3 regions of the Bradyrhizobium sp. Pa8 genome follow, and region 2 is predicted to be linked to each of the others. Evidence: predicted binding sites of a transcription regulator. Region 2 holds the regulator's gene; each other region holds the start of a gene.

Region 1 (10,175 bases), 3.4 Mb from region 2:
CGCGTGACGCTGTCGATCTCCGCTTCCACCGAGGCAAAACCCTGCTGGACCCGCGAGATGATGCCGGAGATCTGCTGGGCGCCTTCGCCGGCGGTCTTGGCGCGTTGCGAGGCGTCGCTGCTCTCGCCGATCAGGCCTTCGATCTGGCCGTCGAGATCGCGCACGGTGTCGGAGATCTGATGCGTGGCCGCACGGGTGGCCTCCGCAAGGTTCTTCACCTCGCTTGCGACCACGGCAAAACCGCGGCCGGCGTTGCCGGCGCGGGCCGCTTCGATGGTGGCATTGAGCGCGAGCAAATTGGTCTGCTTGGCGATCGCCTCGATCGAACCGGACACTTTTGCCACCTGCGCCAGCGCCGAGCCGACGGCGCTCAAGCGGGCCTCGATCCGCTCAACGGCTGCGACGAGCTCGGAGATGTGGCTGACCGCGGTGTCGACCGCGCCGCGCGACTGCGCGATCTCGCCGACCGCCGCCGATGCGGTCGATTGCACCGCTTGTGAGGCATTGGCGATATCGTGATTGGCCGAGACCATCGTCTCGGCCGTCTCCTGGAGGTGATGGAACCGTTCGGACTGGTTCGCGACGCGGTTTGCGACTTCCTGGACGTTGCCGGCGATGTCGGCGAGCTCCACGCCGAGACCGCCGATGCGGTCGGCGAGCTGGTCGATCAGGCGTTCGGCAAGTGTCCGGTTGGAGCCGGTGTCCAGGACTGCAAGTTGTGCGACGGACATGTTTTGAGAGTCCTCCAGTCAGAGCCGTTCGCCGGCTCTCCGCGGCATTCCCATTCCAATTCCAGCCTTAAAGGATGATTCGCGGCCGGCGTCTTGCCTGAGCGTGCACTACAGCTTGTAAGCCGTGCGGAATCCGCCCCAGTGCCGGCCCTGCACGCGGATCGGAACGTCGATCTCGCGCATCATCACGGTGTTGCCGTTGCCCATGTCGCGGGCATAGCTCTGGACCAGGTACGAGCGCAGGTTGCGTGCGGCGGCCAGCCCCGCCGGATCGTTGAAGATCCGCCGGTTGCGGCTGTTGGCCGTGTTCCAGGCGACATCGCCCGGCCGCTGCGGATGCGAATAGATCTTGTTGTGCACCGGCAGGAAGCCGTTGCGGTCGACCATGGCGCAGAACGCCATGCGCGGTTCCTTGGCGAGAAAGGCCTCCTGGAACGGCGGCAGCGCGCGGTCGGCCCAGTCCAGATATTTCGTGCGGTATTGCTGCGGATTGGTGCCGGCGATCTCCGCATATTCGGTGTCGAAGAGGTCGTCGATCTTGACCTCGCCGCGCGCGACCGCCTGCTCGAAAATCCGGGTCAGCGCCGTGCCGGCTTCCATGGCGCGGGTGACGAACTCGGTGTTCTCCTCGTGGATCGACCAGAGCCTGTCTTCGATCTTCTCGCTGAGATCGGCGTTGGGGCTGACGAATTGCGCGCGGGCGCCGGCCTTGGTCTGCTCGATGACGCGCAGGCGGCAGGCGCCGACGCCTTCGAGCGTGCCATCGACGACGGCCTGCGTGGCAAGCTTCGCCGCCTCCGCGCCGCCGATCAGCACGCCGTCCATCGCGATCTCGTAGACCTGCAACACGCCCCGCGCGGTTTCGAACTTGAGATGGCAGGGCAGCCGCTCGGTCTTGCGACGGTCGTCGTGCTCGCTCTGGCGCAGCAGCACCGCACAGCGCGATTTCAGCTTCCGCGCGAAGGTGGTGACGGCCTTGCCGGCGCTGGCGACGTTCTCGCCGTGGGTCTCGGCCGCCTTGGTCGCGGCATCGATCTCGGCGGCGCTCTCGCCGACCGAGATGATGAACTGCGACGCGCTTGCCGCGTTGCCGGAGACCTCGCTGGTGGTGGCATTCTGTTCGGCGACCGCGCCGTTGACGGTGTCGAACACCGGGCGGATCGCCTCGATCGCCTGCGCGATGCGATGCACGGCGTCGGCCGAGCCGGCGGCGTCGCGCTGGAGCGCGTCGATCTTCCTGGTGATCTCCTCCGTCGCACCCTGGGTCTGCACCGCGAGCGCCTTCACTTCGGTGGCGACGACCGCAAAGCCCTTGCCGGCCGCACCCGCACGCGCGGCCTCGATGGTCGAGTTGAGTGCGAGCAGCGTCGTCTGCCGGGCGATCTGCGCGATCAGATTGACGACATTGCCGATGGCGGCAGAGGATTCGCGCAGGCGGTCGACATTGGCGCGGGCTTCCTGCGCCGCGGCGCTGGCTTCGTCGGCGAGCTTGCCGGCCTCGCGCACCTGCGCGCCGATGCCTTGCGCGGACTGGGTGAACTTGTCGGCGGCATGGGCAAAGGTGGAGGCGGTCGATTGCGCTGCATTGGTGCGGCCGGTGAGGGCGTCGGTGCGCTCGCGAATATCCGCGAGCGTTGCCGCGGTCGCCTCCGCGCCGCCGGCCACCGAATTGGCGGCCCGCTCGAGCTGGCGGATCATGGCGCCGAGCTCGAGTTCCAGCAGCTCCAGGATTTCCCTGGCGGAATCGCCCTCGGCCGACGGGGCTGGCGCGGGATCGACCGGCGACGGCGCGGCCTGTGGGGCTGCCACGGGCGCGGACAAGTCGGGCAGACGCTTCCGAAATAATGCGAAGGCCATCAGGTCACTCTTGTCGGGGAACGGGCGGTTGCTATTTTCGCAGGCCGGAATGAAATCATGGTTAACGGTGCCTGACTCCTAGGCACGGGGCACTACGGTATTACCTTAAAGTCGTAGAGCCTCTTTCATTCCGGTGGGTTGGCGGCCTATAAGGCCGCGCTTCCCACGCTCACCTTTGGCGCACGATTCCTGACGAGACACGCATGGCCGGACATTCCCAATTCAAGAACATCATGCACCGCAAGGGGCGGCAGGATGCCCAGAAGTCGAAGCTGTTCGGCAAGCTGGCGCGGGAAATCACCGTCGCGGCCAAGCTGGGCACGCCCGACCCCAACATGAACCCGCGCCTGCGCGCCGCCATCATCGCGGCGCGCCAGGAGAACATGCCGAAGGACAATATCGAGCGCGCCGTCAAGAAGGCGCTCGGCAACGAGGGCGAGAACTATGACGAGATCCGCTACGAGGGTTACGGCCCCGGCGGCGTCGCCGTCATCGTCGAGGCGCTGACCGACAACCGCAACCGCGCCGCTTCCGACATCCGCTCCTTCTTCACCAAGTCGGGCGGCAATCTCGGCGAAACCGGCTCGGTCTCCTTCATGTTCGACCGCACCGGCATCATCGAATACGACCGCAGCGTCGCCTCCGACGACGCGGTGCTGGATGCCGCGATCGAGGCCGGCGCCGATGACGTGGTCTCGGGCGAAGGCGGACACGAGATCTACGCCTCGACCGAAAGCTATCGCGACGTCGCCAAGGCGCTGGAAGCCAAGTTCGGCGAGCCGCGCAAGGCCGCCCTGATCTGGAAGCCGCAGAATACGGTCGCGGTCGACGACGAGACCGGCGAGAAGCTTTTGAAGCTGATGGACCTGCTCAACGAGCACGACGACGTCCAGCACGTCTACGCCAATTTCGAGGTGTCGGACGCACTGATGGCGAAGATGGGCGGGTAGGGGCTGCTCTCGTGTCCCGGACGCGCCGCAGCGTGAAACGCTGCTGCGCAGAGCCGGGACCCACGGTGCATCAAGCGCTGGCGGCGACATGGGCCCCGGTTCAGCAGCGCACTGCTTCCCAATGCGCTGCGCCCGGGGCACAACGCCCCACTTCCCCTGTTACTTCCGTTCTGTTTCTGTTTCCCCCACCGCAGCCAGCCGCTATCACTGGCCCATGACTGCGCTCCCGATTCGTGGCCCCGTTCGCATCATCGGCATCGACCCCGGCCTGCGCCGCACCGGCTGGGGCGTGATCGAGGCCGAGGGCAATCGTTTGATCTACGTCGCCTGCGGCTCGGTGGAACCGCCGGACGATTTGCCGCTGGCGAGCCGGCTGCTCGCGATCCATGAGGGGCTTGCCGCCGTCCTGTCCGGTCACAAGCCGATGGAAGCCGCGGTCGAGCAGACCTTTGTGAACAAGGACGGCGTCGCGACGCTGAAGCTCGGCCAGGCCCGCGGCGTCGCCATGCTGGCGCCCGCGATGTTCGGCATTACTGTCGCCGAATACGCGCCGAACCAGGTCAAGAAGACGGTGGTCGGCGCTGGCCACGCCGACAAGCACCAGATCGCGATGATGCTGAAGATTTTGCTGCCGAAAGCCGAGCCGCCGTCAGCGGACGCCGCCGACGCGCTCGCCATCGCCATCACCCACGCCCATTACCGCCAGAGCACGGCACTCAGGCTGAAGGTGGCGGGACTCTAATGCGTGAGCCAAATATGAGCCGCACATGCGGTGCGCTCCCTCCCCCCTTGCGGGGGAGGGTGGGGGAGAGGGGTAGCCGCGGCGACGGTGTTACCGTCGTCAGCAAGTTCGGCACGCCATCCTCGCGCCTTCGAGAAAGTCCCCGTGTGGCACCCCTCTCCCTGCCCCTCCCCCGCAAGGGGGGAGGGAACGGACAGACATTGCCGCGTGTCCTTCAAGTCGTGGGTGCCGGACTATGATCGGCAAGCTCAAGGGTCTGATCGATACCTACGGTGAGGATTTCGTGATCCTCGACGTCGGCGGCGTCGGCTATCAGGTGCACTGCTCGACGCGCACGTTGCAGCATCTGCCGTCGCCGGGCGAGGCCGCCGTGCTGTCGATCGAGACTTACGTCCGTGAGGACCAGATCAAACTGTTCGGCTTCCGCACCGATCAGGAGCGCGAATGGTTTCGCCTGCTCCAGACCGTGCAGGGCGTCGGCGCCAAGGTCGCGCTCGCCGTGCTCGGCACGCTGGCGCCTTCCGACCTCGCCAACGCGATTGCGCTGCGCGACAAGGCCGCGGTGGTACGCACGCCCGGCGTCGGCCCCAAGGTCGCCGAGCGCATCGTCACCGAATTGAAGGACAAGGCGCCGGCCTTCGCCAATGTCGATCCCGCCGTCGTGCATCTCGCTGGCGCCGTCGACGACCAGCGCGCGCCGCGCCCGGTGGCAGATGCGATCTCGGCGCTCGTCAATCTCGGTTACGGCCAGCCGCAGGCCGCCGCGGCCATCGCCTCGGCCTCGCGCAGCGCGGGTGAGGGCGCCGAAACGGCGCAGCTCATTCGCCTCGGCCTCAAGGAGCTCGCGAAGTGAGCGATCCCAAGGCCAATCGCATGGTCTCGCCCGAGCGCCGCAGCGACGATGTCGGCGATACTGCGCTACGTCCGCAATCGCTGTCCGACTTCGTCGGCCAGCAGCAGGCGCGCAAGAACCTCTCGATCTTCATCGAGGCGGCACGCAAGCGCGGCGAGGCGCTCGATCACGTGCTGTTCGTAGGTCCCCCCGGCCTCGGCAAGACCACGCTGGCGCAGATCGTCGCCAAGGAGCTCGGCGTCGGCTTTCGCGCCACCTCGGGTCCCGTGATCGCCAAGGCCGGCGATCTCGCCGCACTCCTCACCAACCTCGAAGAGCGCGACGTGCTCTTCATCGATGAAATCCATCGGCTCAGCCCGGCGGTAGAAGAGGTGCTCTATCCCGCGATGGAGGACTTTCAGCTCGACTTGATCATCGGCGAGGGGCCGGCGGCGCGGTCGGTGAAGATCGAGCTGTCGAAATTCACGCTCGTCGGCGCCACCACGCGCGCCGGCCTCCTCACCAATCCCTTGCGCGACCGCTTCGGCATTCCGGTCCGGCTCAACTTCTATACGATCGAGGAGCTGGAAAGCATCGTCACCCGCGGCGCGCGCGTGCTCAATGTCGGCATGAGCGCCGACGGCGCCAACGAGATCGCGCGCCGCGCCCGCGGCACGCCGCGCATCGCCGGCCGCCTGCTGCGGCGCGTGCGCGATTTCGCCTCCGCCGCCGATGCCGCCTCGATCGATCGCAAGATCGCCGACCACGCGCTGAGCGCGCTCGAGGTCGACGCCGCCGGCCTCGATGCCATGGACCGCCGCTACCTCACGACCATCGCGCAGAACTATGGTGGCGGCCCGGTCGGCGTCGAGACGATGGCTGCCGCGCTGTCCGAGCCGCGCGATGCGATCGAGGACATCATCGAGCCTTATCTCATTCAGTGCGGCTATCTCCAGCGCACTCCGCGCGGCCGCCTGCTCACGTCGCACGCCTTCCGCCATCTCGGCATCGCCGAGCCCTCGCGCGATGCCGCGGCACAGTTCGGCCTGTTCGGCTCGGACGAGAGCGACGACTGATCTCGCGCCGGGCGCAGCTATTGTCATGAACTCCCGGTAACCTTTGTGCAGACAGTCTGCACGCAAATGCAGGCCGTCTGCACGAGCGGACCCCAATTCCGCTCCAATCGGACCGCATCACAAAGCTGCATCACCATCGGGCTTCCATGATCACGCGTCGTCATCTCATCCGTTCCATCGGCGGCCTGTCCGCGCTCGGCGTCTCGACCGCGGCCTATGGCGTCGGCATCGAGCCGCTGCGGCTCCGCATCACCCGCTATCACCCGACCCCGCGGCAATGGCCGGCGGATTTTCCGCTCAAGATCGCCATCGTCACCGACATTCATGCCTGCGATCCCTGGATGTCGCTGGAGCGGATCGAGGGCATCGTCGATCGCACCAATGCGCTCAACGCCGATGTCATCGTGCTGCTCGGCGACTATGTCGCGGGTGTTCACCAGGTCACGCGCATCATTCCGTCAAGCGAATGGGCCAAGGTGCTCGCGGGCCTCAAGGCGCCGCTCGGCGTGCATGCCGTCATGGGCAATCACGACTATTGGGTGGACAGGGCCGTGCAGCAGGCCGGTCACGGGCCGACAGCCGCCCATCGCGCGCTGGAGGCGGCCGGCATTCCCGTCTACGAGAACGACGTCGTGCGTCTCACCAAGGACGGACGCTCCTTCTGGCTCGCGGGCCTCGGCGATCAGCTCGCCTACTATCCCGCGAAGCGCTATGGCCGCGTGCATCGGCTTGGCGCCGACGATCTCGCGGGCACGCTGGCGAAGGTCACCGACGATGCGCCGGTCATCCTGCTTGCGCATGAGCCCAATATCGCGCCGCTCGTACCCGCGCGCGTCGCGTTGCAACTGTCCGGCCATACCCATGGCGGCCAGGTCCGCCTGTTCGGCTGGTCGCCGGCTGTTTCGCCTCAGCACGGCGTGCGGCTCGCCTATGGTCACTTCCGGCTGAAATGCGACGTCATCGTCTCCGGCGGCCTCGGTTGCAGCATCATGCCGGTCCGCGTCGGCGTGCCGCCGGAAATCGTCGAGGTGACGCTGGGAAGGACGCCGGCCGTGGCATAACCTGCGCTTGCGCGGCCGGCTGTTTTTGCGCAAAACGGGCCGGTTGCAAAAAGCGAAGAGGCTCGCGACGTGACAGCCCATCTCGACGGCGAGATCCGCGACGGCCGCCATCACATGCAGGTCCGCGTCTACTACGAGGATACGGACTTTTCCGGCATCGTCTATCACGCCAATTATCTCCGCTACATGGAGCGCGGGCGCACCAATCATCTGCGGCTGATGGGGGCCGAGCAGCAGGCGCTGTTCGACCAGGTCGAAACGGAGGGCGCGGGCTTTGCCTTCGTCGTGCGCTCGATGCATCTGGACTTTCTGAAGCCCGCGCGGATGGACGACGTCCTCGACGTCGTGACGTGGCCGGTTGCGGTGAAGGGCGCCTCCATTATGCTGGCGCAGGAGGTGCGGCGGGCTGAGGACGTGCTGGTGAAAGCCGAGGTGCGCGTCGCCTTCATCAGCGGCGGCCGCGCCCAGCCGATCCCGAAATCGATCCGCGCCCTGATGAAGGCCGATCTGATTTCCTGATCGCCCGATAAGTGATCGGCCGATAGGTGATGGCCTATCGACTCCGCCAATTGCAGCGATAAATTGCGGCCCGGACCAACCGATGAGGCCACCATGTCGCGCCCGCCGCTTCCACCCTTCACCCGTGAGACCGCCGCGCAAAAGGCCCGCATGGCCGAGGACGCGTGGAATTCGCGCGATCCGGTAAAAGTCTCGCTTGCCTATACCGAGGACAGCCGCTGGCGCAACCGCTCGGAGGTGTTCCAGGGCCGGGAGGCCATCGTCGCGTTCCTCACCCGCAAATGGGAGAAGGAGCACGAGTATCGCCTGATCAAGGATCTCTGGGCCTTCGACGGCAACCACATCGCGGTGCGCTTCCAATACGAATGGCACGATGCGGGCGGCCAGTGGTATCGCTCCTACGGCAACGAGCAGTGGGAGTTCGACGAGCACGGGCTGATGCGGCGCCGCGAGGCGTCGATCAACGATATCGCGATTGCGGAGAAAGACCGCCGGTTTCACTGGCCGGCGCCGGGACCGCGGCCGGCGGATGTGCCGGGGCTGGGGACGGATCCGTTCTGAGACGCGTAAACAACTCTCGCCCCTCATGGTGAGGAGCCGCGAAGCGGCGTCTCGAACCATGCAGGCCCCGCCGTTGTTGCATCCGGGCCTCTATCCTTCGAGACGCGCGCGAGAGCGCGCTCCTCAGGATGACGAGATAGATTTGCGAGCGAGAAACCGCGTGATCGCCCCACCCAGCTTCGCGTTGTCCATCGGCTCCGCTAGCGACTCCCGCGCCGTCGCAACGACATCGCCCGGCGCCTTGCCGTCGCGGAGCTCGCAGCACACTTGCGCGAACTCCGCGTCGAATTCCGGATGCGGCTGCACGGTCAGCGTGGTGCCGTTGGCGTAGAGCAGGCCGGCATGCGGGGTGAATTCGGACGAGAGGATCGTCAGCGCATCGATGGGCGGCTCGACCACCTGGTCCTGATGCGAGGCGGCGATCGCAACCGCTTCGCCGTCGACGACACCGTTCTCCGGCAGCACCTGATAGACGTGGCGGCCGATGCCCCAGCCCTTCTCCGACTTCTGCACGGTGCCGCCGAGTGCCTGCGCGATCAGCTGATGGCCGAAGCAGACACCGACCATCGGCGTCTTGTTGGCGTAAGCCGTGCGCACGAAATCTTCCAGCGGCACGATCCAGTCGGGCCCGTCATAGACGCCGGCGGCAGCGCCGGTGATCAGCACGGCTTCGAGCTTGCTCGGGTCGGGGAGTGCGTCGCCATTGGGGATGCTGACGACGTCCACCGTGGCGGTCGGGTCCTCGGCGCGGACCATGCGTTCGAACATGTCGGGAAACGAGCCGTGCTGCTCGCGATATTTTTGCGGGACTTGTCCGGTCTCGATGATGGTGATGCGTGCCATGTGCCCCCCAGGTCAAAAGATTGCGAAGCTCAGTCGCTTTCTGCCCCATGTTGCTGGTGTGGCGCTGGGCGCTCCAGCAGTGCGCTCTCTTTCCGGACCTCGTTGAGAAACGCCTTGGCCAGGCGCGACAGCGGCTCGGCTTCCGACCATAGCATATAGGCGACGGCGTGCGTCGTGGGCGTGAACGGCCGCACGACGAGGCCGCTGCCGCCGTTCTGTCGCGGCGAGAACGGATCGACCACGGCGGCGCCGACGCCGGCTGCGGCGAGCACGCAGGCCGTGTTGCAGTAGCGCACCTCGACGGTCGGCTGGAACGGCGCGCCGGCGCGGGCAAAGCTGTCGCGCACGGCTTCACCGAGGCGCGTGCCGCGCTCGAGCCCGATGAAGGGCATGCCGGACAGATCCGCGGCCGAGATCACGGGCCTGTCGGCGAGAGGATGCTGCGGCGGCAGCACGCAGACCATCTCGCCGGTATGCACCACCTCATGCGCGATACCAGGGTGATGCGTCAGCCCCAGCGCGAAGCCGAGCTCGGCAACGCGACTGAGCACCCCCTCGATGATGCCCTCATAGCGCCGCACGTCGAAGAACACGCGCGTCTCCGGGCGACGGCGAAGGAAGCTCGATAGCGCCGACGGGATGATGCTATAGGCCAGCGGCGGCGTCGCGACGAGCGCGAGATGCCCGGAGCGGTTCTCGCGTAGATCGCGGACGCGGTTCTCGAGCTTGGCGTGCAGTGCAAAGATCGCTTCGCTCTCCTTGTAGAGCGCCATCGCCTCCGCGGTCGGAAACAGCCGGTTGTTGACGCGCTCGAACAGCGCAAAGCCCGCCTGCGCCTCCATCGTCTTCAACGCGTTGCTGACCGCGGGCTGCGACAGCGCCAGTTCGTCCGCCGCCGCCACCGTGGTGCGATGGCGGATGACGGCACGCAGGATCTCGAGCTGACGCAGGTTCATATCACTGCCGATTATACTCTGGGCCAAAACATCATAGCAGAACGAAT
Region 2 (10,175 bases):
TGATCCGCGACGACGACGCCGCGCTTGCGATCCTGCATCAGCTCCGCGCCATCGGCGTGCGGATCGCGCTCGACGATTTCGGTACCGGCTACTCCTCGCTGAGCTATCTGCACCGCTTCCCGTTCGACAAGATCAAGATCGACCGCTGCTTCGTCAGCGACATCGCCGGTCCCGACGGCTCCGCCAGCATCGTGCAGGCCGTCGTCAACCTGGCTGCCGCCCGCCGCATGACCACCACGGCCGAGGGCGTCGAGACCGAGGAGCAGCAGCGCCTGCTCCGTGCGCTCGGCTGCTCAGAGATGCAGGGCTACCTGTTCAGCGCCGCAAAACCGGCCGACAAGGTGCTGGAGCTGTTCGCGCTGCATCGCAGCCGCCTCGCCCAGCGCGGCGGCGAGGAAAGCCGACGCCGCGAAGCAAGCTAGGGCGGTCTTCGCAACAATTGGAAGCGTCACCGCACGAATTCGCCCGGGAGCGGTCATCCGCTCCCGGGCGATATCTGGACGTCGGAAGGCTTTAGTTCGGTACCGCCGCCTTCGGCGCAGGCTTGGCGGCGACCGCATTCGCGGTCACGCCGTGCAGGAAGTCGTAGGCCGCATGCAGGGCCTTGTCGTCCTTCTCTTCCGGCGGGACGTAGGACTGCGATCCGGTTTGCTCGGTACCGTCGGCGGCCTGCAGATGGCCGCGCATCTGGGACTCCGCCATGGTGTCCATCCGGCCCTTCAGCTCGGGCGGCACGTCCTGGAGGATCTCGATGTCGGGCGCGATGCCTTGGGCCTGGATCGAGCGGCCCGACGGCGTGTAGTAGCGCGCCGTGGTCAGCGCCAGCGCGCCATTGCCGGCGCCGAGCGGAATGATGGTCTGCACCGAGCCTTTGCCGAACGAGCGCGTGCCGATGATCGTGGCACGCTTGTGGTCATGCAGCGCGCCAGCGACGATCTCCGAGGCCGAAGCCGAGCCGCCGTTGACCAGAATCACTAGCGGCTTGCCCTTGGTGAGGTCGCCGCCATGCGCGGTGAAGCGTTGGGTTTCCTCCGGATTGCGGCCGCGGGTCGAGACGACCTCACCGCGCTGAAGGAAGGCGCTCGACACCGAGACGGCCTGATCGAGCAAGCCGCCCGGATTGTTGCGCAGGTCCATCACGTAGCCGACCAGCTTCTCCGGCGGGACCTCCTTGGAGATCGACGCGATCGCCTTCTTCAGGCCGTCGGTGGTCTGCTCGTTGAACGAGGTGACGCGGATATAGCCGATGTCGCCGTTCTCGACGTGGAAGCGCACCGGACGCACATGGATGATCTCGCGCTTGATCGCGACGTCGAGCGGGGCGTCGGCGCCCTTGCGCACGATGGTGAGCTTGGTCTGGGTATCGACCGGCCCCTTCATCTTGTTGACGGCCTGCTCGAGCGTCATGCCCTGCACGGCATCGCCGTCGATCTTGCTGATGAGGTCGCCGGACATGATCCCGGCCTTGGAAGCCGGCGTGTCGTCGATCGGCGAGACGACCTTGACCAGGCCGTCCTCCATCGTGACCTCGATGCCGAGCCCGCCGAACTCGCCGGAGGTGGTCTCCTGCATCTCGGTCCAGGCCTTGTCGTTCATGTAGCGTGAATGCGGATCGAGCGAGGTCACCATGCCGGTGATCGCGCCTTCGATCAGCTTGGAATTGTCGGGCTTCTCGACATAGCTCGCCTTCACCCGCTCGAACACTTCGCCGAACAGATTGAGCCGGGAATAGGCATCATCCGCGCTCGCTGCCGCCCGTGCCGCCCATACTCCACCGTGCGGGCTGGCGACCAGAAGGGTTAGACACGCTCCCGTGAGTGCGCCCAGGGGGAACAGCAGGTTTTTCCGCATGGATAGGCTGGCCTTCTTGCTTGGAGCTTTGCTTTGGGCTTGGCAGGCGCCATGCAAATGGCGATCCAGCCCGCTGTTCACAATACCATTCTGGTTTCTTCAAGGCCGGGACGCCGCGCCGGCGGGTACATCGTAAAAATCCCTTCGCCCGGGCCTAAACTTTTGGCAACGTTCCGAGACCGTTTCGCGCAAGGCGGGAATCGGCCGGCCGGCCCACGCCTCGCAGCTATGCGATTTTAGGATGGTTTTGGAGGGCCGGACACGATACGCGATGACAATAACGCTTCAAATTCTCGGGAGGACAACAATGAACGACGCGCCCCGCATCCGGCCGGAAAGGAACGTCGAACTCGGCGCCAGCGCCGAGCCATTCCAGAACCTGCACGAATTCATCCGCAAGGCGCGCGCCAACCTCAACCAGAACGCCTGGGACTATATCGTCGGCGCCGCCGAGACCGAGACCACGATGCGCCGCAACCGCATGGCGCTCGATGAGATCGCCTTCCGGCCGCGCGTGCTGCGCGACGTCCGCGAGGTCGACGGCTCGGTCGAACTGTTCGGGCGCAGGATGCGGCTGCCGGTGCTGCTGGCCCCTGTCGGCGCACTGGAGATCTTCGATCCGGATGGCGCGGCGAGCGTCGCCCGCGCCTGCGGCACCTTCGGCGCGGCGCACATGCTGAGCTCGGTGTCCGAGCCCGGCCTGGAGAAGACCGCCGAGGCCGCCCCTGATGCGCTGCGGCTCTATCAACTCTATGTGCGCGGCGACGACGACTTCGTCGCCGATGTCGTCAGCCGGAGCGAGAAGAACGCCTACGCTGCGTTCTGCCTGACCGTTGACACCGCCCATTACAGCCGTCGCGAACGTGACATTGCCAAGCGCTATGTTCGCGAGAGCCGCCTGCGCGCCACCGGCGGCGACTACCAGAAGGGCCTGGAGTGGCGGACCGTGAAGATGATCAAGGACAAGTTCAAGATCCCGCTCATCCTGAAGGGCATCGCCACCGCCGAGGACGCCCAGATCGCGGTAGATCACGGCGTCGAGTGGATCTACGTCTCCAACCATGGCGGCCGCCAGCTCGATCACGGCCGCGGCGCCATGCATGTGCTGCCCGAGATCGTCGAGGCCGTGAAGGGACGCGCCAAGATCATGGTCGACGGCGGCTTCTGCCGCGGCACCGACATCGTCAAGGCGATCGCGGCGGGCGCGGACATGGTCGGCATCGGCCGGCTGCAATGCTGGGCATTGGCGGCGGCCGGCGAAGCCGGCGTGAGGCGAATGCTGGAGCTGCTCGAGGACGAGGTGCTGCGCTGCCTCGGCCTCTTGGGCGCCACCTCGTTCGCCGAGGTCAACAAGTCCTGCCTGCACCAGGCGACCGCAACGAATGCGCCTAGCGTGTTCAGCGCGTTCCCGCTGTTCGACCACGACCCCTATCGATATTGAGTGAAAGGATGCAATGAGCTCGCTCTCTCCCGGCAGCGCGGACGCGCTCCTCTTCGATCTCGGGCGCGTCGTGCTCGACATCGATTTCTCCAAGGCGATCGCCTGCTGGGCGGGACATGCCGGCTGCAAGCCGGAAGCCATCGTCGCGCGCTATGTGCGGGACAGCGAAGCCTACCGGCTGCACGAGGTCGGCAAGATCAGCGACGAGGCCTATTTTGACTCGCTGCGCGTCTCGCTCGGGATCGGCATTTCGGACGCGCAGTTCCTGGAGGGCTGGAACGCGATCTTCGCCGGCGAGATGCCCGACATCGCCGAGCTGCTGCCGCGCGCGGCAAAGCAGATGCCGCTCTACGCCTTCTCCAACACCAACCGGCCGCATGTCGACCACTTCTCGAAGGAATATGCCGGCCTGCTCGGCCATTTCCGCGAGCTGTATCTGTCGTCCAGCATCGGCCTGCGCAAACCGGATGTGGAGGCCTTCGACCATGTCGTGGCCGCGATCGGCGTGCCGGCGAACCGTATCGTGTTCTTCGACGATCTTGCCGAGAACATCGAAGGAGCGCGGTCGCGCGGCCTGACCACGGTCCACGTGACGTCGCCCCGCGACGTCGGGAACGCCCTCAGGGCGCTTGGAATCTGATCTCTGGCCGGCAAACCGACGGCCGACGGGCCGACGAGCCGCGAATGGAACTATTTTGCCCCGGGGGCGAGGAACCAAGTCCCTTTGTGCATTTTTATACAGAGTTCCCGGAACGATTGCTCCTCTCAGGACTCATGAGTCCGTTGGGAATTCTACATCGGATCAATCGTCGTGTTGGGCAAAACCTACCTCACCAAGCAGGCCTCTCTGCTGATGAAATTCGCCAGAACCACCTCGGATTCTGACCTTTCCGCAAAACTGATCAGCAAGGCCGCCGACCTGAAATCCCAGGCGGACCCGCTGCCTGACAAGGATCAAGGCCCCGCAGCGCCGGACGTCAGTCCGTACAAGCAGCCGGGGGGCTGACCGATGCTGGCCGTGGCTCTCGTCTTTCTCGTCCTCGCCATGGCCATCCTCGTACCGGTCTGTCTCGCCTTCTGGATCATGCCGCGGCGGACTTGATGCTCACCCTTCATCGTAGAGCGGATGACGCAGGACAAATCATCCTGCGCGGCCACTGTTTTGCCTCTGCGCCTGCACTCGGCTAGAACTCTCGCCGCCGATTTGCCCGAACGGGCCCAGCAGGAGTTTTCACCCGTGGCCCTGATGCCGGTATCCGATGCGCTCGCCGCGGTGCTGGCGGGCGCAGAGCCGCTGCCTGAAGAGATGATCGCGCTCGACGCAGCCTTCCACCGCGTGCTGGCGCGCGATGTCGCGGCGCGGCGCACGCAGCCGCCGCAGGCGATGTCGGCAATGGACGGCTATGCGGTGCGCGCGGTCGATGCGGCGAAGATCGACTCCCAGCTCACCCTGATCGGCGAGGTCGCGGCGGGCCGCCCGTTTGCGGGATCGGTCGGCGCCGGCGAGGCCGTGCGTATCTTCACCGGCGGTGTCGTTCCCGATGGCGCTGATTCGGTCGTGATCCAGGAGGATACGGTCGCGGACGGCAAGTGCATCACCATCAAGGAAGCCGCCGTAACGGGGCGGCACATCCGCCCCGCCGGCGTCGACTTCTCGGAAGGCGACGTGCTGCTGTGCAAGGGAGCCCGGCTCACCGAGCGCGACCTCGCGCTCGCCGCCGGCATGAATTACCCGCAACTGCCTGTCCGACGACGCCCGAAGGTCGCGATTCTCGCGACCGGCGACGAGTTGGTGATGCCGGGCACCACGCCCGGTCCCGGCCAGATCGTTTATTCGAACGGCTACGCCCTGCACGCGCTCGCCCGCAGCGAGGGCGCCGATACCATCGACCTCGGCGTTGCCGCCGACACGCTGGAGGCCACCACGGCCGGCATCGGCCGCGCGCGGGAGAGCGGCGCGGACATCCTGATCACGACCGGCGGCGCGTCGGTCGGGGACCACGATCTGGTCCAACAGGCGCTGAGGGACGAAGGTATCTCGATGGCGTTCTGGAAGATCGCGATGCGGCCGGGCAAGCCGATGATGAACGGGCGGCTCGGCGCGATGCGCGTGATCGGCCTGCCCGGCAATCCCGTGTCATCCTATGTTTGCGGCTTCCTGTTCATGGTGCCGTTGATTCGCGCGCTTTCGGGCCGTTCGATGATTCATCACCGCCGCGAACGCGCAGTGCTCGGCCGCGATGTCGGCGCCAACGACCAGCGCGAGGATTATCTGCGCGCACGCCTCGAGCTGCGCGACGACGGCACGCTCCTCGCCCTTCCGGTCAATCACCAGGATTCCTCGCTTCTTGCGAATCTCGCTGCGGCACAGGCACTTCTCGTGCGCGCGCCATTCGCGCCGAAGGCCGAAGCCGGCACGCCTTGCGAGGTCTTGCGGCTGCCCGTCTGATCGCTTCGTTCGCGTGCGTTCCGCGAACTTTGTCGCGTTCACGGTAAATTAAGCAGTTGCGGAACATGTATCGAACATATAGTGTCCGTTCATGATTTGTTTCGAGCATGTAGCGGCTTACTGCTGAATTCAGCGTCTCGGAATCGAACGACATCAACCGGGGGATTTTGGTCGAGATGTTAACGCGCAAACAATACGAGCTCCTGCGGTTCATCAGCGAACGGCTGAAGGAAAGCGGCGTGCCGCCCTCCTTCGACGAGATGAAGGACGCGCTCGACCTGCGCTCGAAATCGGGCATCCATCGCCTGATCACCGCGCTTGAGGAGCGTGGCTTCATCCGGCGCCTGCCCAACCGCGCCCGCGCCATCGAGGTGATCAAGCTGCCCGAGCTTCAGGCCGCCGCCGGTAGCCGCCGCGGCTTCACGCCGAGCGTCATCGAAGGCAATCTCGGCAAGGTCCGCACGACCTCCAGCCCGTCCGCGGACGAGGGCGAGCGCCCCGTCGCGGTGCCCGTGATGGGTCGTATCGCGGCCGGTACGCCGATCGAGGCCTTGCAGACCCGCAGCCACACCATCAGCGTACCGCCTGACATGCTCGGCTCGGGCGAACATTACGCGCTCGAAGTGCGCGGCGATTCCATGGTCGAGGCCGGCATTCTCGACGGCGACATGGCGCTGATCCAGCGCAACGAGAGCGCCGACACCGGCGATATCGTGGTGGCGCTGATCGACGACGAGGAAGCAACCCTGAAGCGCTTCCGCCGCCGCGGCGCCTCGATCGCGCTCGAGCCCGCCAATGCAGCCTATGAGGTCCGCATCCTCCCGCCCAACCGGGTGAAGATCCAGGGCAAGCTGATCGGGCTGTACCGGAAGTACTGATACCGGACGCGCCGGTACCGGTTACTTGGCGCCCCGCGCGCTTTCGATCGGCATCGCCGATCCGAGATTGGAGCGGACGATTGTCCGCTTCCGCTGGATAGTCTTTCTGGTTTCGCGCAGATTATCCGGCCCCTCCTCCAGCGGTACATCCTCGGCACGCCGCACGAAGCAGCCCTGCTTCGCGGCCTTCAGGTTCGAGGGGCAGTCATGCGCCGGATCGTTCAGATCACAGTTGCCGTGGCGCTGATCGCAGCATCAGCGTCGCAAGCCTTGGCCGCACAAGCCCTGGCCGCGCAATCGCGACCCCATGTCCGCAAGGATACCGCCGTGAGCGAGGAAGCCCGCAAGGCCCGCGACGCCGTCGACAAACCGTCGCGGCCGGGCTGGCAATATTCCGGCTGGTCGGCGCCTGCGGGGCGCTGACACGCGCCTCCGGAATGCACAGGGGCGGGCTTTGTTCCTGGTGGATTCGGGAAAGATAATGTGATTGCGGTCTGCGGCGGCGAGCCGTAGATTTGCCTACAACCGGGCAGAACCTTTCACATTTCCACTCTGATAGAGGCCTGCGCCTCGATTGAGAGACGTGGGTCGCTATCCCTGCATGAGGAGCACCCGATGTGTGACTACAGCCTGCATGCCGTCGCGTCGCGCCCCGCCGAAGTCGGCGAGACGATCGTCACGACAACCTTCCGCGGCACCTCGACGCGCGGCTTTGCCTCCGCAGCCGATCCGACCGTCGCGGTCTGCCTGCTCCCGGGAACGGAGCTCGCCTTCGCCGACAACGTCCGCTACGACAATCGCTGGATCTGGACGCGCACCGTCAATTCGCGCGTCGGCAAGTTCGGCAAGATCGATCCGCACATTCCCGATCGCCATCATGATGCGATCGAATTCCCCGACGGCAAATCCGTGCTGGTGACGCAGCTGGTCGAAGGCCAGCGCGCGACCGTGCTGCAACTACCGGTGACCCAGCCGGTCGGCGAGCGCGAGCACAAGCCGCAGATCATCACCGACAGCCGGCCGACCATCACCCGCCTGCCGATCGGCTGACATAGCCATTCCCCGCCGGCAGGTCGGGCCGGGATTGAAAATCGCCATCGCCGGCCGAGGCCGGCGAGATGTTGTCGTTCGTGTCCCGCGAAACTCCATCGGGCGGACCGAGCCGTTGCGCCTCCCACCGCACGAAGTTTGCGCTGTCCTGCCTGAATTTTGAACGTCCGTTCCGCAGCCAAATGGCCGATGCTTGGTGCGGCTGAGACGGCGGACACGTTCGATGAAGACCTTCATTCGCGTCGTTGAACTCTGGGTGCCTGACCGCACGCGCATGCGGCTTGAATTCGGCGGCGGCCTCTACGGCGAAGGGTTGTCCGCGTTTAGGGACGTGAGCGAGGATCTGCAGTTCGGATATGACGAGGGGCTTCCCGGCAAGGCCTGGGCCAGCGGCCACCCCGTGATCCTCACCAGATTCACCGATTCCTATTTCAAGCGGACCGATCAGGCCATCGCCGCCGGGCTGACCTGCGGCGTGGCGGTGCCGGTGTTTTCAGGCGAATTCCTGCAAGCCGTCATGGTGCTGTTCTGCGGCGACGACGAGGCCCATGTCGGCGCGATCGAGCTCTGGCACAACGATGCCGAAACCTCCCACGAGATGGCGCTCGTCGACGGCTATTACGGCACCGCCGACATGTTCGAATTCAACTCCCGCCACACCAGATTTCCGCGTGGCTTCGGCCTGCCCGGTCGCATCTGGAAAGCCGGCCTGCCGCTGATCATCAAGGACCTGCACGATGCCAGGAGTTTTCTGCGCTGGGAGGACGCCGCCAAGGTCGGAATCAATCTCGGCGTCGGCGTTCCCTACCGGACCGGCACCGATCAGACCTGGGTGCTGACATTCCTCTCGGCGCAGGCGACCCCGATTGCGCGACGCTTCGAGATCTGGGTCCCGGACGAGGCCCGTTCGGCGTTGGTCTTCCGCGCCGGCGATTGCAGCGCGCAGACCGACCTCGCCGCGCTCTATGCGACGAAATCCATCGCCAAAGGCGAAGGCAGCATCGGCGGGGCCTGGGCCACCGGCATGCCCGCGCTCAACGACGATCTCGCGTGTGACGGCTCGATCGCGGCCTTGCATGCCAGCGCCTCTGGACTGAGCCAGATGGTGGTCCTGCCGGTAATCGGCAACGCCAGGCTCGACGCCGTGCTGGCCTGGTATCTGTAACCCGTCCGCTCAATCCTCGGCCTGCAAGTCGGCCTCCGCTGGCGTCGCGTCGCGATTGCGGGGCGCGGCCGTCTTCGGCGCAAGGCTCCCGTCGAAATCGCCCTCGCCGGCGGCTGCCGGCGACCACGGGCGGTCTGCCCCCCTCGCCTTCGCCGCCTGAACCGCAAAGCCATCGCCGCTTCGCGTCAGCGCCAGCGCGCCTTGCCGTGCGAGACGCTGACGGTCGACAACCATCGCCGCGCAATCCGGCGGCGCCGGCCGCGCCGTCACCACCAGCGCGGCACGGCTGCAATCGTCAACCAATGAATCGATGCGCAAGGCCAGCGCGACCAGGCGCCCGTCGGCGAGCGGCGTCACGCAGCCGGCCTCGTCGCACGACACGCCGGCGGCCAGTGAGGCACTGCCGGCGTCGCGCGGATCGGCGTCGGCGGCGAGCCATTCCTTCAGAAGAAAACCGTCCTTGCTCGACCTGATCAGATGCATGTGCCCATCCCTGCCCCGCACCGCGACGCTCTGGCCGTCACCGGCGATCAGGATATCGGGCTGCCGCGCGCACAGTCCCCAGAGGATCGCGGCGAACAGCACCACCGCACCGGCCCAGCGCAACGGCGTGCGCAACAAGCCCATCACGATAATTCCCAGGCTTGCGGCGATCAGCGGTGCGATGCCGAACGCCGAGATGCGGCCGACCGCGCCCGGCAGCGCGGCCACCCAGCGCGACACCGCAACCATCCAGTCGATGCCGATCCCCATCAGCCACCAGAACGGACCATCAAGTCCGAACGGCGCTGCAATCAAGCCCAACAGGCCCGCGGGCATCACCAGGGCCGAAACCACCGGCATCGCCCCGAGGTTGGCGAGCACGCCGAACGGGGTGACGCGGTGAAAATGGAAGGCGGCATAGGGCGTGGTCGCGAGCCCCGCGATCAGCGAGGCCAGGAACAGCATCGCGATTTCGCGCCCGCCCCACATTGCAATTCGCGCGGTCGCCGAATGATCGGGCGACGCAAACAGGTTCGGCATGCCGATCTGCACCAGCGCCACCAGTCCGAGCGTCGCGGCGAAGGACATTTGAAAACTCGGATGCACAAGTGCTTCCGGTGCGACCGCGAGCACGATGAGCGCGGCCACCGCCAGCGTGCGGAAGGTGATGGCACGGCGATCGACCATGACCGCGATCAGCACCACCGCCGTCATGAAGAACGAGCGTTGCGTGGCGACCTCCGCGCCCGACAGCAGCAGATAGAACGCGGCTGCGACCAAGGCCGCGGCCGCCGACCATTTCTTGATGGCGAAGCCGGCCGCCATTCCAGGGATCAACGCCAGCAGCGCGCGCACCGC
Region 3 (10,175 bases), 3.9 Mb from region 2:
TGGTCGAGGAAGATCTCGGCCGCGATACGGCCATGAGGGTCGCAAGCCAGCTCGTGATGTTCTTCAAGCGTCCGGGTGGGCAGATGCAGTTCACCCGCAAGGGCGAGGCTGTTCCCGCCGGCCGCGCCGCGCTGCAGGAGCTGCAGCGCTGGGTCGCCGCCAACCCCTCGCTCGACCACAGCGTTGCCAGCCTGGCGACGCGCATGGAGCTCAGCCCGAGGCACTTTGCACGGCTGTTCCGCGCCGAAGTCGGAGTCACGCCTGCGACCTGGGTCGAGGAAGCCCGCGTCAATGCGGCGAGGCGGCTGCTCGAGTTTGTCAATGAAGCCCCGAAGCAGGTCGCGCTCCATTGTGGATTCGCCGATGCCGATACGCTGCGTCGCGCGTTCAATCGTCACGTCGGCGTGACGCCCGCCGAGTATCGCAAGCGGTTTGCGCGAATCACGGAGGTTCCAGCTCGCCAACACTGAGCCGGCTTCCGCGTCCAAAAGGGTCGGAGGGGGCCGTCCAGCGGGGTGTGCGGGACCCACGGATACCCGCTTGCTTTCCCGACCTTTTGGCCCCAAATAGGGACCGGGAGATTGGCGGTGGACGAGCCACTCGCCAACCGGGTCAGGTCCGGAAGGAAGCAGCCCTAACGAGGTCCGGATCGGGTCGCTCGTCAGTCTCCTACCTGTTTTTCCGAGCGAATTGCGCCGGCGGGCCTCCCGCCAGCGCGCTCCTTTCCGCAAAAGCCGGGCGAAAGACATTCCATTGCGGATCGACCGATGACCGACGCTGGCGCCCCTCCCAACCCCGACAGCGCCGGCCAGGCCAGCACGCCCTACCGGGTGCTGGCGCGCAAATACCGGCCCTCCAGCTTTGACGACCTGATCGGCCAGGAGGCCGTGGTCCGCACCGTCTCGAACGCGTTCGAGACCGGGCGCATTCCGCAGGCTTGGATCCTCACCGGCGTCCGCGGCGTCGGCAAGACCACCACCGCGCGTATTCTGGCCCGTGCGCTCAACTACGAGATGCCGGATGGATCGGTGAAGGGCCCGACCATCCACATGCCGACGCTGGGCGTGCATTGCCAGGCGATCATGGAAAGCCGGCACATGGACGTGCTGGAGATGGACGCGGCCTCGCATACCGGCGTCGACGACGTCCGCCAGATCAATGACAGCGTGCGCTACGCGCCGGCCAGCGCCCGCTACAAGGTCTACATCATCGACGAAGTCCACATGCTGTCGACGGCGGCGTTCAACGCCTTCCTGAAGACGCTGGAGGAACCGCCGGAGCACGCCAAGTTCGTGTTCGCGACCACCGAGATCCGCAAGGTTCCGGTCACCGTGCTGTCGCGCTGCCAGCGCTTCGACCTGCGCCGGGTCGAGGCCGACGTGCTGATGAAGCACCTCGCCAATATCGCGGCGAAGGAGAACGTCGAGATCGAGCCCGAGGCGCTCGGCATCATCGCGCGCGCCGCGGAAGGCTCGGTGCGCGACTCTCTGTCGCTGCTCGACCAGGCGATCGCGCACGCGGCAGGCACGGTCAAGGCGGATGCGGTCAGGCAGATGCTGGGGCTCGCCGACCGCACCCGCGTCATCGACCTGTTCGATTCGCTGGCGCGCGGCGACATCGCTGCCGCTTTCAAGGAGTTCCGCGACCAGTATGATGTCGGCGCCGATCCGATCGTCGTACTGTCGGACCTCGCCGAGTTCGTCAATTTCGTCACCCGCGTGAAGATCGTGCCGGCGACCGCCGACAACGTCGCCTATGGCGAGACCGAGCGCGTGCGCGCGCGGGACTTCGCCTCGAAGATCTCGATGCGCGTGCTGTCGCGGATGTGGCAGATGCTGCTCAAGGGCATCACCGAGGTGCAGGCCGCGACGCGCCCCGCAGCGGCTGCCGAGATGGTGCTGGTGCGCATCGCCTATGTCGCCGACCTGCCGACGCCGGACGAAGCGATCAAGATGCTGGAGCAGAACGGCGGCGGCTCGCCGGTCGTGGGCGGCGGAAGTGCCGCGCGCAGCGGCGCGCCGGGTGCGCCGGTGGCCTCGGCTGCGCCGATGCGCGCGCCGACGTCGTCACCGTCCGCGTTCGGCGGCGGCGCCGCCCGGCCGCAGATGGCGGCGCCCGCGCCGGATCCGCAAGGAGCCGCGCCCCAGCTGCGCATCACGAGCTTCACCCAGCTCGTCGCGGTCGCCGGGCAGAAGCGCGATCTCATGACCAAGGCCGCGCTCGAAGGCGACATGCGCCTCGTCCGTTTCGAGGAGGGCCGGCTGGAAGTCGCGCTCGAGCCCAACGCCTCCAAGACCATGATCTCCGAGCTCGCGCGAAAATTCGAGCTCTGGACCGGCCGGCGCTGGACCGTGATCGTCTCCAACGAGCAGGGCCAGCCGACGCTGCGTTCGGTGAACCACGCGGCGAAGCAGGAACATGCGCGCTCCGCCGAAGCCGATCCGCGCGTGCAGGAGGTGCTGTCGCGTTTTCCCGGTGCGAAGGTCGTCGAGGTCCGCAGGCTTGCCCCTGAGGCGCCGGAAACCAATATGAATGCGGACTATGGTAGTGACGATCCGCCCGATGGTTCCGACGGCGACGATCTCTAGAGCATGATCCGGACCCGAAGGGCCGCGTAGCGCAAAGCGTGAAGCGGTTTTCCGATTAGATCATGCTCAAACCAAAAGTTAAGGCGCGATGACGAGTCATCGCGCCAACCAAGGACAGCACCGATGGTCGATATTTTCGGCATGATGAAGCAGGCGCAGCAGCTGCAATCCAAGATGCAGGAGATGCAGGATCAGCTCTCCAACGTCGAGGTCGAAGGCATCTCCGGCGGCGGTCTCGTCGCCGTGCGCATGACCGCGAAGATGGACGTGAAGGGCATCAAGATCGATCCCTCGCTGATGAAGCCGGAAGAGCGCGAGGTGCTCGAGGACCTGCTCGTCACCGCCCTCGGCGATGCCCGCCGCAAGGCCGAGACGGCCGTGCAGGAGAAGATGCAGGCGCTCACGGGCGGGCTCAGCCTGCCGCCGGGTATGTTCGGCCAATAAGATGGGTTCGGTTGCAGGTCCCGAAATCGAGCGGCTGGTCCAGCTCCTCGCACGGCTGCCGGGCCTCGGTCCGCGCTCCGCGCGGCGTGCGGCGCTGCATCTGATCAAGAAGCGCGAAGCGCTGATGATGCCGCTGTCTTCGGCCCTGCAGGTCGCGCTCGACAAGGTCCAGGTCTGCAAGACCTGCGGCAACATCGACACGCAAAATCCCTGCACGGTCTGCACCGATCCGAAGCGCGATGGCGCCATCATCGTCGTCGTCGCCGATGTCGCCGACCTCTGGGCGCTTGAGCGGGCCAATGCCACCCAGGGGCGCTATCACGTGCTGGGCGCGACATTGTCGCCGCTCGACGGTGTCGGCCCGCAGGATCTCACCATCGACACGCTGGTGGCGCGCGCGCATGCTGCCGAGGTGCACGAAATCATTCTGGCGCTGAACGCGACGGTCGACGGCCAGACCACGGCGCACTACATCACCGACCTGCTTCAGGACGCCAACGTAAAAGTAACCCGGCTGGCCCATGGTGTGCCGGTCGGTGGCGAGCTTGATTATCTCGACGAAGGTACGCTATCGGCCGCGATGCGGCAGCGGACCCTGTTCTAGCCATCCAGACTTACGGAACGGACGACATGACGAAACTTTTCGCCACACGATCGGCTTTGGTCGCGACGATGATGCTGCTGGCGACCCCGGCCATCTCAGCGCAGCAGGACGACGGGGCGCCGCCGCCGCCCAAGCCCGGCAAGCCGATCAATGCCGGCGAGGTGCTCTCGGGCGAATTGAACGCAATGAAGGTGCGCGACGTCAAGAACGCCGGCAAGCGGATTGCGATGTACCAGATCACCTCGGAGCCGCGCCGCCTGCCGGCGCCGAACGGGCTGTGCAATCTCGAGACCGGCCCTGAGACGTTCCAGCTCGTCACCTCCAGCGACGCACAGACCACGCAGCTGAAATCGTTCGTCGGCAAGGAGATCTCGGTCAAGGTCGATGAAGTCGCCTGCGCCAGCGATCCTGGCCAGATGAGCGAAGCCGTGATCACGAAGTGGAGCTTGATCAGGAAGCAGTAGGGGGGCGCGGCTCCAGCCGAGCTACCGTAGGGTGGGCAAAGGCGCAAAGCGCCGTGCCCACCATTCTCCCAGCGACGATTCAGGTGGTGGGCACGCTTCGCTTTGCCCACCCTACGGCATCGCGGGCTTGGCGCGTGCCGAGTTTACACCCTCACCGGCCCGAGCGTCTCGAAATGCCCGCGCTTCTGCAGCCAGGCCAGCAGCACAAGGCTCGGGATCGCCACCAGCACGCAGATCACGAAGAACAGCGGCCAGCCGGTCGTGTCCGCCACGAAGCCCGCACTCGCTGACAGATATGTGCGCCCGACCGCGGCGAGCGCGGTGAGCAGTGCATACTGCGTCGCCGTGTGCAGCGGATTCTGGCACAGCGCGGAAAGATAGGCGACGAAGATCACGGTGCCGATGGCGCTGGTGAAGTTCTCGCACGTGATGGCAAAGGCCAGCGCCCATTGGCTGGTGCCGACGAAGGCCAGCCAGGAGAAGGAGAGGTTGGCGAGCGCCTGCACCACACCGCCGATCCACAGGCTGGTCGCCAGCGAATAGCGCCGCGCGAGGAAGCCGCCGGCAAAGCCGCCGATCAGCGTTGCCGCGAGGCCGACGCCCTTCACGATCGCCGCATAGTCGTTGCGGGAAAAGCCGAGGTCGATCACGAACGGCGCGGTCATCGTGCCGGAGAAGGCATCGGTGAACTTGAACAGCACGACGAAGGCGAGCGCGGCGAGCGCGTCCTTGCGCGACAGGAATTCCGAGAAGGCCCCGATCGCCGCGTGCAGCACGCGCGCGAACGCCGTCTCGGTTTGTGTCGCGGCTTCCGCCCGCACCGATTGCTCGGGCTCGGTCGCGGCCAGCGCGGTGATCGTGCCGATCAGCACCATCGCCGCCATCACCACATAGCCCCACATCCAGGCCGACGCGCGCGGAATGCCGGCGCCCTCGAAGCCGGATACGATGAACAGCGCGCCCGCGGTCGAGACCAGCATGCCGATGCGATAGGCCGCGACGTAGGAAGCCATTCCGGCGGCCTGCTCGCTTTCCGGCAGGCTCTCGACGCGGAAGGCGTCGACCACGATGTCCTGCGTCGAGGAGGTGGTCGCGACCAGCAGCGCGCCGAGCGCGACGTAGAACGGCGAGCGCGCGGGATCGGTCAGCGCCAGCAGCAGGATCGCGATGATCAGCAATAGCTGCGAGAACAGCAGCCAGCCGCGCCGCCGTCCGAACGCGCGCGTGAACAGCGGCACATGCAGCGCATCCACCAGCGGCGCCCACAGGAATTTCAGCGTGTAGGGCGTGCCGACCAGCGCAAACAGCCCGATGGTCTTGAGGTCGACCCCGGCCTCGCGCATCCACACCAGGAGCGTCGAGCCCGACAGCGCCAGCGGCAGCCCGGACGAGAAGCCGAGGAACAGCACGATCAGCACCCGCGGTTGCAGGTACACGGCCAGGCCGTCGCGCCAGGAGGTAGGGGCCGTGTCGGGGCTGGCAGGGGAGGTCGCGTCGGGTGCGGTCATGGGGAGGTGTTAGCAGATTCTGGCTGCCACAAGTGAGGTGTCGTTCCTGCCGGCCACAAAGGAGGTGTCGTCGCCCGGCTTGACCGGGCGACCCAGTATTCCAGAGGCCGGAGTCAGGGAGGACCCGCGATCCCCGAATAGAGATCGTTCCAATCCGGATTGTCTTTCTCGATCAGCGCGATCTTCCAGTCGCGCTTCCACTTCTTAAGTCGTTTCTCCCGTTTTATCGCATTCTCGGGGTCATCGAACTGCTCGAAATAAACTAGCTTCACGACGCCGTAGTCCTTCGTGAAGCTCTCGACCAACTGCAATTTGTGTTCGGCTACGCGGCGGATGAGGTCATTTGTCACGCCAATGTAGAGCGTGCCACCAATCTTGCTGGCTAGGATGTACACGTAGTAGCAACGTGCGCCCATCTGCCGTCTCTGGGATACTGGGTCGCCCGGTCAAGCCGGGCGACGACAGTGTGCCTCAAAACTCACTCCCCCGCCTGGAGCTTCCTCGGGAACAGCTCCGCGGCACCGGTTGCCACCAGATGCGGCCCCTCCGGCGCATCGGTCTTGCTGAAATCGAGCTCCTCGATTCTCCCGGCGCGCTTCTCGATCTTGTCGGCGGAGATCAGCACCTGCCGCACGTCCTCGTTCGCGTCGGCAAAATGCTTCTGCAATTTCAGCACGCGGTCGCGCAAGCGTCCCAAATCGTCGCCGAGCTTGATCACCTCGGTGCGGATCTGGTCGGCGGCGTCGCGCATGCGCGCGTCCTTCATGATCTGCTGCATCACCTGGATCGCGAGCATCAGCAGCGACGGCGACACCAGCACGACGCGGGCGCGATAGGCCTTCTGGATCACGTCGTCGAAACCGTCATGGATCTCGGCATAGACCGATTCCGACGGCACGAACATCAGCGCCATCTCCTGGGTCTCGCCGGCGACGAGATATTTGTCGGCGATGTCGCTGACATGCTTCATCACGTCGCCGCGCAGCCGCTGCGTGGCGATGCGCTTCTCCTCGTCGGTGCGGGCGTCGTGCAGCGCGGTCATCGCCTCCAGCGGAAATTTTGCGTCGATGCAGAGCGGCCGCTGGTCGGGCAGGAACACCACGCAGTCCGGCCGCTTCCCCGTCGAGAGCGTGAACTGGAACTCGTAGGCGCCTTTTGGAAGCCCGTCCTGGACGATCGCCTCCATCCGCGCCTGGCCGAAGGCGCCGCGCGACTGCTTGTTGGCGAGCACGTCGCGCAGGGTCGTCACCTGCGTGGTGAGGTCGGTGAGGTTCTTGTGCGCGTTGTCGATGATGCCGAGCCGCTCGTGCAGGGCGCGCAGGCTCTCCATGGTGTTGCGGGTCGAGTGTTCCATGGACTGGCCGACCCGATGGGTCACCGAATCCAGCCGCTCGTTGACCGCGCGCGCCATGTCGGCCTGGCGGCCGGCCAGCGCCTGGGTCATCGCGTCGGCTCGGCCGGCAGCTTCACTCTGGGCGTGCAGCACCTGGCTGAGGCGCTCCTCGAGCTCGTCCGCGCGGATGGCATTGGCCATGGCGAGTTCCGCGCCGCGCCGTCCCGAGCGCGCGATCACCACCGCAATCACCACCAGCAGGATGACGACGAGGGCGCCGAAGCCGATCAGCGCATCGATGGTGCGGACCGGCCAGTCGCCAGCCAGGAAAATGATCTCGTTCATGGCGGTCCTTGTAGCCGATTCGACACTCTCCGCGAACGAATAGCGAACACTTATGGTTAACAGCCCCCTAATTTTTATGGTTAACGAAACCTGAAGTTTTATGGTTAGCGGAGGGTTAACGGAGTTCCTCGCCGCATTGACCGCATCCGGCATGCAGCTTAAATCGCGGCCATGGCCCTCAGAGAAATCATCATCCTGCCCGACAAGCAGCTGCGTCTGGTCTCGAAGCCGATCGAGAAGGTCACGGCTGAGATCCGCAAGCTTGCCGACGACATGTTCGAGACCATGTACGACGCGCCCGGCATCGGGCTCGCCGCGATCCAGATCGCGCAGCCCTTGCGGCTGATCACCATGGATCTCGCCAAACCTGACCCGGACGGCGAGACCAAGCCGGAGCCGCGTGTCTTCATCAATCCTGAAATCATCGCGTCCTCCGAGGACCTGTCGGTCTACGAGGAAGGCTGCCTGTCGATTCCCGAATATTACGAGGAGGTCGAACGTCCCGCCAAGGTGCGCGTGCGCTTCACCGACCTCGACGGCAAGCTGCACGAAGAGGATGCCGAAGGCCTCTACGCCACCTGCATCCAGCACGAGATCGACCATCTTAACGGCGTGCTGTTCGTCGACTATCTGTCAAAACTCAAGCGCGACCGCGTGATGAAGAAGTTCGAGAAAGCCGCCAAGCGCGCGGAGTAAGCTCCCAACTTCGCTGTCATGCCCGGCCGAAAGCGCGGAGCGCGTCTTCAAGCTAACGTGTCGGGCATCCACGTTCTTTGCCGCCGTGAGCAGGAAGAACGTGGATGGCCGGGACAAGCCCGGCCATGACGAGTACCTTGCTCGTTTCCGAGGATTGTCTCGCCACATGCCCCTCCGCCTCATCTTCATGGGCACGCCCGATTTCTCCGTGCCGACGCTGCTCGAGCTGGTCTCGCACGGCCACGAGATCGCGGCGGTCTATACCCGCGCGCCAAAGCCCGGCGGGCGGCGCGGCCTGCAATTGCAGCAGACCCCGGTCGAAGAGGCCGCGCGAAAGCTCGGCGTGCCCGTGCTGACGCCGAAGTCGCTGAAGACGCCCGAAGCGCTCGACGAGTTTCGCGCCTTTGACGCGGATGCCGCTGTCGTCGTCGCCTACGGCATGATCCTGCCGCAGACGATCCTCGATGCGCCGAAGCTCGGCTGCTACAATCTGCACGCCTCGCTGCTGCCGCGCTGGCGCGGCGCCGCGCCGATCAACCGCGCGATCATGGAAGGCGATGCCGAGAGCGGCGTCATGGTGATGAAGATGGATGTCGGCCTCGACACCGGCGACGTCGCCATGGCCGAGCGTCTCGCGATCACGGACAACATGACCGCGGTCGATCTGCATGACCGTCTCTCCCGGCTCGGTGCCGATCTGATGGTGCGCGCGATGGCCGCACTCGCCCGCGGCGGGCTCCAGCTCAAGAAGCAGAGCGAGGATGGCGTCACCTACGCCGCCAAGATCGACAAGGCCGAAGCCCGGATCGACTGGACCAGGCCGGCGCGCGCCGTGCTGCGCCACATCCATGGCCTGTCGCCGTTTCCCGGCGCCTGGGCCGAGCTTGACGGCGTCAGCGAAAATGCACGCGTAAAAATCCTGCGCTGCGAGCTGGCGAAGGGCTCCGGCGCACCCGGCGAGGTGCTCGACGACCAGCTCACGATTGCCTGCAGCGAGGGCGCGATCCGCATCCTCGAGCTCCAGCGCGAAGGCAAGGCGCGGATGCAGGCCACGGACTTTTTGCGTGGTGTGCCATTGAAGCCGGGAGCCAAATTCACGTAGCACTGTCATACCCCGCGAAGGCGGGGTATCCAGTACGCCGAGGCTTCTCGGCTGAACAGAGATGTCTCGGAGTACTGGATCGCCCGGTCAAGCCGGGCGATGACATGACCCGGATTGAGATGCCCCGCTACAAGCTCACCATCGAATATGACGGCGCGCCGTTCTTCGGCTGGCAGGTGCAGGACACGCTGCCTTCCGTGCAGGGCGCGTTAGAGGCGGCGGTGAAGGCGATGACCGGCGCGGATCTACGCGTGCACGGTGCGGGCCGGACCGATGCCGGCGTGCATGCGCGGGGCCAGGTCGCGCATGTCGACATCGACAAGCAGTTTCCGCCGGGCCGTTTTCGCGACGGGCTGAACGCGCATCTGCGCCCGCATCCGGTGGCGGTGTTAGAGGCCGAGATCGTCCCTGACACCTTCGAGGCACGCTTCTCGGCCGTGAAGCGGCACTACCGCTACCGCGTGGTCAACACCCGCGCCAATCTCGCGCTCGATGTCGGCCACGCCTGGCGCGTGCCGCGCCGGCTCGATGCCGATGCGATGCATGCGGCGGCACAACGCATGCTCGGCAAGCACGACTTCACGACGTTTCGCGACACCGAGTGCCAGGCCAAGTCGCCGGAGAAGACGCTCGACCAGCTCGACGTGCACCGCGACGGCCGCGAGATCACGATTCTCACCTCGGCGCGCTCGTTCCTGCACAGCCAGGTGCGCTCGATGGTGGGATCGCTGGTCTGGGTCGGCGAGGGCCGCTGGACCGCAGACGATCTCACCGCAGCGCTCGCAGCCCGCAACCGCGCGGCCTGCGGCATCGTCGCGCCGCCTGACGGGCTGTATCTGATGAAGGTGGATTATTGAGGAGGGAGACACGAACGCTCCCACTCCATCATCGGTGTCATGCCCCGGCTTGACCGGGGCATCCAGTACGCCGCGGCCTCTCGGCTCAATCACTGCCGTCTCTGGAATACTGGATCGCCCGGTCAAGCCGGGCGATGACAGCGGAGTAGGAGGCGACGACGGAGTGTAAGGCGGCAACGCCCTACCCAAAATACCGCGTCAGTATCCCCCGATACACCTTCGTCAATCTCTCCA

What was found. The regulator LexA, encoded in region 2, represses DNA repair genes until DNA is damaged. The targets are predictions, from matches to a motif close to TGTTCNNNNTGTGTTCNG.
Region 1: the regulator LexA is predicted to act here: its motif matches at 3,705-3,722, upstream of ruvC (crossover junction endodeoxyribonuclease RuvC).
Region 3: the regulator LexA is predicted to act here: its motif matches at 7,318-7,335, upstream of ACKWRH_RS43500 (DNA recombination protein RmuC).

Annotation. Positions count from the first base shown of each region.
Region 1 is NZ_CP176767.1:8,614,497-8,624,671, reverse strand. Features, by position in the region: gene ACKWRH_RS40930 (methyl-accepting chemotaxis protein) at 1-731, opposite strand, end outside; gene ACKWRH_RS40925 (methyl-accepting chemotaxis protein) at 840-2,588, opposite strand; gene ACKWRH_RS40920 (YebC/PmpR family DNA-binding transcriptional regulator) at 2,792-3,538, shown strand; gene ruvC (crossover junction endodeoxyribonuclease RuvC) at 3,753-4,280, shown strand; gene ruvA (Holliday junction branch migration protein RuvA) at 4,516-5,133, shown strand; gene ruvB (Holliday junction branch migration DNA helicase RuvB) at 5,154-6,188, shown strand; gene ACKWRH_RS40900 (metallophosphoesterase) at 6,335-7,249, shown strand; gene ybgC (tol-pal system-associated acyl-CoA thioesterase) at 7,319-7,768, shown strand; gene ACKWRH_RS40890 (nuclear transport factor 2 family protein) at 7,862-8,329, shown strand; gene ACKWRH_RS40885 (type 1 glutamine amidotransferase) at 8,453-9,172, opposite strand; gene ACKWRH_RS40880 (LysR family transcriptional regulator) at 9,202-10,128, opposite strand.
Region 2 is NZ_CP176767.1:5,213,643-5,223,817, forward strand. Features, by position in the region: gene ACKWRH_RS24195 (bifunctional diguanylate cyclase/phosphodiesterase) at 1-422, shown strand, start outside; gene ACKWRH_RS24200 (S41 family peptidase) at 514-1,851, opposite strand; gene ACKWRH_RS24205 (alpha-hydroxy acid oxidase) at 2,159-3,292, shown strand; gene ACKWRH_RS24210 (HAD family hydrolase) at 3,306-3,932, shown strand; gene ACKWRH_RS24215 (hypothetical protein) at 4,104-4,298, shown strand; gene ACKWRH_RS24220 (molybdopterin molybdotransferase MoeA) at 4,530-5,741, shown strand; gene lexA (transcriptional repressor LexA) at 5,918-6,619, shown strand; gene ACKWRH_RS24230 (hypothetical protein) at 6,827-7,042, shown strand; gene ACKWRH_RS24235 (hypothetical protein) at 7,235-7,669, shown strand; gene ACKWRH_RS24240 (GAF domain-containing protein) at 7,893-8,834, shown strand; gene ACKWRH_RS24245 (ComEC/Rec2 family competence protein) at 8,844-10,175, opposite strand, start outside.
Region 3 is NZ_CP176767.1:9,152,297-9,162,471, reverse strand. Features, by position in the region: gene ACKWRH_RS43540 (GlxA family transcriptional regulator) at 1-470, shown strand, start outside; RNA gene ffs (signal recognition particle sRNA small type) at 577-673, shown strand; gene ACKWRH_RS43530 (DNA polymerase III subunit gamma/tau) at 768-2,588, shown strand; gene ACKWRH_RS43525 (YbaB/EbfC family nucleoid-associated protein) at 2,712-3,032, shown strand; gene recR (recombination mediator RecR) at 3,034-3,636, shown strand; gene ACKWRH_RS43515 (hypothetical protein) at 3,663-4,100, shown strand; gene ACKWRH_RS43510 (AmpG family muropeptide MFS transporter) at 4,244-5,608, opposite strand; gene ACKWRH_RS43505 (GIY-YIG nuclease family protein) at 5,722-6,024, opposite strand; gene ACKWRH_RS43500 (DNA recombination protein RmuC) at 6,087-7,286, opposite strand; gene def (peptide deformylase) at 7,458-7,982, shown strand; gene fmt (methionyl-tRNA formyltransferase) at 8,149-9,084, shown strand; gene truA (tRNA pseudouridine(38-40) synthase TruA) at 9,204-9,941, shown strand; gene dapE (succinyl-diaminopimelate desuccinylase) at 10,123-10,175, opposite strand, start outside.